DNA from 2 places in the Hydrogenophaga sp. UC242_53 genome. Region 1 is predicted to be linked to the other one. Evidence: predicted binding sites of a transcription regulator. Region 1 holds the regulator's gene; the other holds the start of a gene.
What was found. Region 1 encodes LexA, which represses DNA repair genes until DNA is damaged. Its sites were predicted from a motif close to ACTGTATNNNNATACAGT; they were not measured.

Region 1 (3,399 bases):
TTGCTCTCGCTCAGCCGCAAGTGCAGGCTCAGCACGTCGGCCGTTTCAAACAGGGCTGCCTTGCTGGGGGCCACATCGAAACCATCGGACGCGGCGCGGGCACAGCTTTCTTCGCTGCCCCACACGATCACGCGCATGCCGAAGGCCCGCCCGTAACCTGCCACCATCTGCCCGATGCGGCCGTAGCTCCAGATGCCCAGCGTCTTGCCACGCAACACCATGCCCACGCCGAAATTGGCGGGCATGGCAGCAGCCTTCAGCCCGGCCTGTTGCCAGGCGCCATGCTTGAGGTTGGAGACGTATTGCGGGATGCGGCGCATGGCCGCAAGCATCAGGGCCCAGGTGAGCTCGGCGGTGGAGACGGGTGAACCCACGCCCTCGGCCACCGCGATGCCACGCTCGGTGCAGGCATTGACGTCCACATGCCCGCCCACGCGCCCGGTCTGGGCGATGAGTTTGAGCCGGGGGAGTTTTTCAACCAGTTGACGGGTGATGGCGGTGCGTTCCCGGATCAGGACCAGCACATCGGCATCGCGCAATCGGATGGACAGCTGGCCCACGCCCTTGACCGTGTTGGTGAAGACTTTGGCCGGGTAAGGCTCCAGTTTCTCGGCACACCGCAGTTTGCGCACAGCGTCCTGATAGTCATCAAGGATCACAATATTCATGACCCTATTGTGCCTTCACCTCCCAGGCCTTCCGGGCCGCTGACCCCTGGTTACAAGCAGGCACGGCGCGCCGGGAGCCTGGAGGATGGCCGTGTGCTCGCTGGCGGCGGCCGAGTTCAGGCCGCGCGCGTGGACAGCTGGCGTTCCTGGTCGGCCAGTCGATCGAGTTCGGCGCACACATCGTTGATGCGGCCCGAGATCACCAGCCTGACACCGGCCCGGTGCGCCGCCGCGGGGCCGGTCTGCTGCAGCACGCGCACGCGAGGCACAGGGTCCGCTGCCGGTGGCACGGCCCGCAAGACAAGTGGACTGCGGGCCGTGCTGGCGCGCTTGAGCCACCCGGCACGCGCAAAGCGCTGTACAACCTGCGTGCGCACGGGCTCGTTGGCGGCCGTTGCCCGGCGAAGGGCGGGAGAGGGCAACCAGCAGTCGATCAACTGCAAAGGGGCGCGCCACGTGTTGGTGTTGAAAATTTTTCCCATGCGAAACTCCATTGGGTGGGGTTGAACACAGGCAGGATTGCAAAATCAAACGCCTTCGCAGGGATGTGTCCTTGTGGTGGGTTGTGCACCCACCGGGACCAAACGCCCGCCACCTGCTGAGGCGACACGGACCGGGATCGGTCAGAGCTGGAAGCTGTTGCGGATCAGGCCCACGGCGAGTCCTTCGATTTCGAATGGCTCGCCCGGTTCGACGACGATGGTCTTGTAGTCGGGGTTTTCCGCGTGCAATTCAATCAGGTGCTGGCGCCGCATGAAGCGTTTGACGGTGACGTCGTCACCCAGGCGGGCCACCACGATCTGGCCGTTCTTGGCTTCCTTCGTGGCCTGCACGGCGAGCAGATCGCCGTCCATGATGCCGATGTCGCGCATGGACATGCCACGCACCTTGAGCAGGTAGTCGGGCGTGCGCTGGAACAGGCTGCGCTCGACCTGGTAGGTCTGGTCCACATGCTCCTGCGCCAAGATGGGCGAACCGGCTGCGACGCGACCGATCAGGGGGAGCACCAGCTGGGCCAGGCTGGGGATCGGCAGTGTAAGCTGGCGCCCGCGCGAATCGTTGATGGACTGCAGGTCTTCGCTGCGCAGGCGGATGCCTCGCGAAGTGCCACTGACCAGTTCGATCACGCCCTTGCGTGCCAACGCTTGCAGATGCTCTTCGGCGGCATTGGCCGACTTGAACCCGAGTTCGCTGGCGATTTCGGCACGGGTGGGCGGTGCGCCGGTGCGTGCGATCGCCGTCTGGATCAATTCCAGAATCTGTTGCTGCCGGGCGGTGAGCTTCGGTGCGGTATGGGGCATGTCGAGCATGAGGACCTCGTCGTGAACGTGGTGGCCAAGGGGAACGCCATCTGGGAAGACAGGAACAATGCGGGAAGTGGCTGATACCTGTTTTCTTATCCAGTATCTGTATTTTTAACCAGTTTTCAAGGATTGGCAAGTGGTGGACACAAATCAGGGCCGGCGGCTCGTGATCCTGGGCACGGGCGGCACCATCGCCGGGCGTGCGGCGCAGGCGGGCGACAACGTGGGCTACGTGGCGGGGCAGGTCGGCGTGGCCGATCTGGTGGCGGCCGTTCCGGCTTTGGCCGGCGTGCCGTTGGAGGTGGAGCAGGTCGCCCAGATCGACAGCAAGGACATGGGCCTGCCGGTGTGGCAGGCCCTGGCGGCACGGCTCCAGGCGCATCTGGACGATCCCCAGGTGTCGGCGGTGATCGTGACGCACGGCACCGACACCCTGGAGGAAACGGCGTTCGTGCTGCAGCGCCTGCTCCAACCCACCAAGCCTGTGGTGCTGACCTGCGCGATGCGCCCGGCTTCCGCGCTGGTGCCGGATGGGCCGCAGAACCTTGCCGACGCGCTGGCCGTGGTGCGGCATGGGGAGGCCGGCGTGGTGGTGGTGTGTGCCGGACAGGTGCACGGCGCGCTGGAGGTGGCGAAGGAGCACACCTACCGCCTGGACGCTTTTGACTCTGGAGACGCGGGGCCGCTGGCTTGTGTGGAGGAGGGGGAGGTGCGCCGTTTCCGATCCCGGGGCGCCTCCGTTGCTTCCCACGATCCAGCCCCGCTGGCCCGCTTCCTGGCGGCCGACGCCCTGCCTCGGGTCGAACTGGTGACCAGCCATGCCGACGCGGACGGCAGCCTGGTGCGGGCCTTGATGGCGCCAGGCGCCGCCCGTCCCTTGCGGGGCATCGTGGTGGCCGGCACGGGCAACGGTACCGTTCACCAGGCGCTGACCGATGCGCTGAATGCCGCGCAGGCACAACGGGTGCGGGTGGTGCTGGCGACGCGTTGTGCGCGCGGAAGGGTGGTGCCGCACGCTGGCCTGCCATTCGCGCACTCGGCCGGGCTCTCGCCGGTCAAGGCCCGGTTGGCGCTGGCGCTGGACCTGCTGATGGAATGACGCGATGTTCGCCGCGCTCGGTGCCCACGCCTGGGCGTACCCCATGCTGGAAGTGGCCCATCTGCTGGGCGTGGCGCTGTTGCTCGGCAACCTGACGCTGCTGGAACTGCGGGTGTTCGGCTGGGGCCAGAGCCTGCCTGTGGAGCCCCTGGCGAAACTGAGCCTGGGCCTGGTGGCGGTGGGTTTCGCACTGGCCGCCGTGTCGGGCCTCCTGATGTTCGGTACCCAGGCCGGGGAACTGCTGGCCAATCGCGTGTTCACAGCCAAGATGGTGTTGATCATGCTGGCGGGGTGCAACGCCGGCTGGTTCCACGCCCGCCGATCGCTG
Region 2 (3,399 bases), 1.5 Mb from region 1:
CGGCCGCGAGGTCGCCGCGGTCCAGCACCACGGCCTTGCCGGTCTCCATGTCGGTGCGCACCGCGCGAAACGGCGTGGGCAGGCCGTCGAAGCTGGCCAGGTGGCGCGTGGACAGCGTGTAGCGCCGCAGCAGCATTTCCAGCGAGCGGGTGGACACCGCGCCCGTGGGCAGCACGAAGGCGCCGTCGCGAAAACCCAGCATCAGCACCGGCGAGAGCTCGAAGTCCTCTTCCTTGCGGCGCTGCGACAGCAGCTGGCGCGGCTCGCGGCGGTCGAACAGGTCGCCCCAGTTCACCGCCAGGATCTCGCGCTCGAGCTCGTCCGCCGTCATGCCGCTGGCGTACAGCCCGCCCACGATCGCGCCCATCGACGTGCCCACGATCAGGTCCACCGGCACGCGAGCCGCCTCCAGCGCCTTGAGCACACCCACGTGCGCGAAGCCGCGCGCCCCGCCGCCCGAGAGCACCAGGCCCACGCGCGGGCGCTCGGCCTTCGGCGCGGGTGCCTGCTGCGCCAGCGCGGGTGCGCCGGCCAGCAGCAGGGCGAGCGCGCCGGCGAGGCCATGGACGAGAAGGGCGGTGAGTCGGGCTGGCATGGAACGGCACCTGTGGACAACGGCGGCGCCATGGCGCCCGGAAGCGGCAAGTGTAGGCGGCGGCCGTGTCCCGGGCGTGGCCGGAAACACCCTGTCACGCACCGGTCAGCCCCTGGGCGGCCCGCCTCGAAAAAAGCACGCCCGTTCGTGGTAATTTGCGGGTCCTTTCTTCGCACACTGAGAGACACCCATGAGCGACATCCTCGTCCACACCGAAGCCGGCGTCAGCACCCTCACGTTCAACCGCCCCGACAAGAAGAACTCCATCACCGCCGCCATGTACGGCCAGCTGGCCGACGCGCTGCAGGCCGCGCAGGACGACGCCGCCGTGCGCTGCGTCGTGCTCCAGGGCAACGAGACCATCTTCTCGGCCGGCAACGACATCGCCGACTTCCTCAACAACCCGCCGGCCGGCACGGATTCGCCGGTGTTCCGCTTCCTGCGCGGCATCGCGCAGTTTCCCAAGCCGCTGGTGGCGGCGGTGTGCGGCCCGGCCGTGGGCGTGGGCACCACGATGCTGTTCCATTGCGACTTGGTCTACGCCGGCGACAACGCCGCCTTCTCCCTGCCCTTCGTCAACCTCGGCCTGTGCCCCGAGGCCGCGTCCAGCCTGCTGGTGCCACAGATGCTGGGCTACCACCGTGCGGCCGAGGCGCTGCTGCTGGGCGAGCCCTTCATGGCCGAAGCCGCGCTGGAAGTGGGCCTGGTCAACCGCGTGCTGCCCCCGATGGAGGCGGCCGGTTATGCGCAGGCCGTGGCCCGCAAGCTCGCGGCCAAGCCCATCAGCGCGCTGATCGAGACCAAGCGCCTGATGAAGAAGCACCAGACGCCACAGGTGATGGCCGTGATGGCCGAAGAGGGCGCGAGCTTCGGCCGCATGCTGGGCGAGCCGGCCGCGCGCGAGGCGTTTGGCGCGTTCATGGAGCGCAGGAAGCCGGACTTCTCGAAGGTGTGAGCAGGCCTTTGCTGATCGGCTACGCCGCCTCGATGTCCTGCCCGATGCGCCACAACACGCCCGCCGGGTCGTTCAGGATGAAATCGCGGATGCCCCAGGGCCGGTCTTCGGGCGGCTCGGCGCGCACACCGTAGCGCTCGCCCAACCGCTGCGCCTCGACGTGCGCCCACCATGCGTCCACGTCCTCCACCAGCAAATGCATCATGAGGTTCTCGGCGAAGTCCTTCACGTAGAACTTCGTCAGCAGAAAACTGCTCCTGCCGGCCTCGGTGTGATCGGCGCGCTGTAGGGCAAGACGGCCGCCAAGTGACAGCCGGCGAGCGCCCGGACGAGATACTGTATAAAATTACAGCATGATGTCCGTCGCCCGCAAGATCCGCATCCTCGCGGATGCCGCGAAGTACGACGCCTCCTGCGCCTCCAGCGGCGGCACGCGCCGGGATTCGAGCGACCAGCAGGGCCTGGGGTCGAACGAGGGCATGGGCATCTGCCACAGCTACGCGCCCGACGGGCGCTGCATCTCGCTGCTCAAGATCCTGCTCACCAACTGGTGCGTGTACGACTGCCTCTACTGCGTCAACCGCGTCTCCAGCGACGTCGAGCGCGCCCGCTTCAGCGTGGAAGAGGTGGTGAACCTTACGCTCGATTTCTACCGCCGCAACGTCATCGAGGGCCTGTTCCTGAGCTCCGGCATCATCCGCTCGCCCGACTACACCATGGAGCAGCTCGCGGAGGTGGCCCGCCAGCTGCGCGAGGTGCACGGCTTTCGCGGCTACATCCACCTCAAAACCATCCCCGATGCCGACGAGGCCCTGCTCGCGCGCGCCGGGCGCTACGCCGACCGCCTCAGCATCAACATCGAGCTGCCCAGCCAGGACTCGCTCGACGCGCTCGCGCCGGGCAAGAGCAGCCAGCAGATCCGCCAGTCGATGGCCGGCATCCGCCTGAAGCTGGACGAAGCGCGCGAGCAGAAGACGCAGGCGCAACAGATCCGCTCCTTGCCCGGCCGGCCCGCCGCCAGCGCGCCACCGCCGCGCTTCGCGCCCGCCGGCCAGAGCACGCAGATGATCGTCGGCGCCGACGCGTCGGACGACCGCAGCATCCTGCAGGTCAGCGCCGGGCTCTACGCGGGCTACCGCCTCAAGCGCGTCTACTACTCCGCCTTCAGCCCGATCCCGCACGCCAGCGCCCGGCTGCCCGGGCAGGCCGCGCCGCTGGTGCGCGAGCACCGCCTGTACCAGGCCGACTGGCTGATGCGTTTCTACGGTTTCGACGCGAGCGAACTCGTGCTGCCCGGCGGCATGCTGTCCATGGACATGGACCCCAAGCTCGCCTGGGCCCTCGCGCACCCGGAGTGGTTCCCGGTGGATGTGAACCGCGCGCCGCGCGAGATCCTGCTGCGCGTGCCCGGGCTGGGCGCGCACTCGGTGCAGCGCCTGCTCGACGCGCGGCGCGTGCGCCAGGTGCGGCGCGCCGACATGGAGCGCCTGGGCACGGCGGGCCGCAAGGCGCTGGACTTCGTGCACCTGCCGGACCACCGGCCCGGCGCGGTGCCGCTGGCCCCCCTCGCTCGGCCACGGTCTCGCTCACCCGCCGTGGGCGAGCAACCCGATCTGTTCGGCTGGGCCGAAGCGCCCGCCGCTGCCTGAGACGCCCATGCGCTGGCAGATCGAGTACGACGCCAACGACGTGCCCGCCTCGCTGCGCGCGCTGTCGGCGCTGATCGCCTGCGGTGCCGAGCCGCGCGACGTGGTGTGGCGCGACGGCACCGAAGGGCAGGGCGATCTGCTGGGCGAGGACGCGGCTTCGCCCACCAGCGCACCGCCGCCCGAAGCCGTGCCCCTGCGCG

Region 2: ACFJI0_RS19300 (putative DNA modification/repair radical SAM protein) is a predicted target of LexA. The motif match lies at 1,886-1,903, and genes of this name have one in related genera.

The regions. Positions count from the first base shown of each region.
Region 1 is NZ_CP170552.1:2,286,739-2,290,137, reverse strand. Features, by position in the region: gene ACFJI0_RS11425 (D-2-hydroxyacid dehydrogenase family protein) at 1-668, opposite strand, end outside; gene ACFJI0_RS11420 (hypothetical protein) at 785-937, opposite strand; gene lexA (transcriptional repressor LexA) at 1,292-1,969, opposite strand; gene ACFJI0_RS11410 (asparaginase) at 2,112-3,071, shown strand; gene ACFJI0_RS11405 (hypothetical protein) at 3,076-3,399, shown strand, end outside.
Region 2 is NZ_CP170552.1:3,834,704-3,838,102, reverse strand. Features, by position in the region: gene ACFJI0_RS19315 (patatin-like phospholipase family protein) at 1-595, opposite strand, end outside; gene ACFJI0_RS19310 (enoyl-CoA hydratase) at 786-1,550, shown strand; gene ACFJI0_RS19305 (VOC family protein) at 1,570-1,779, opposite strand; gene ACFJI0_RS19300 (putative DNA modification/repair radical SAM protein) at 1,907-3,199, shown strand; gene ACFJI0_RS19295 (UdgX family uracil-DNA binding protein) at 3,207-3,399, shown strand, end outside.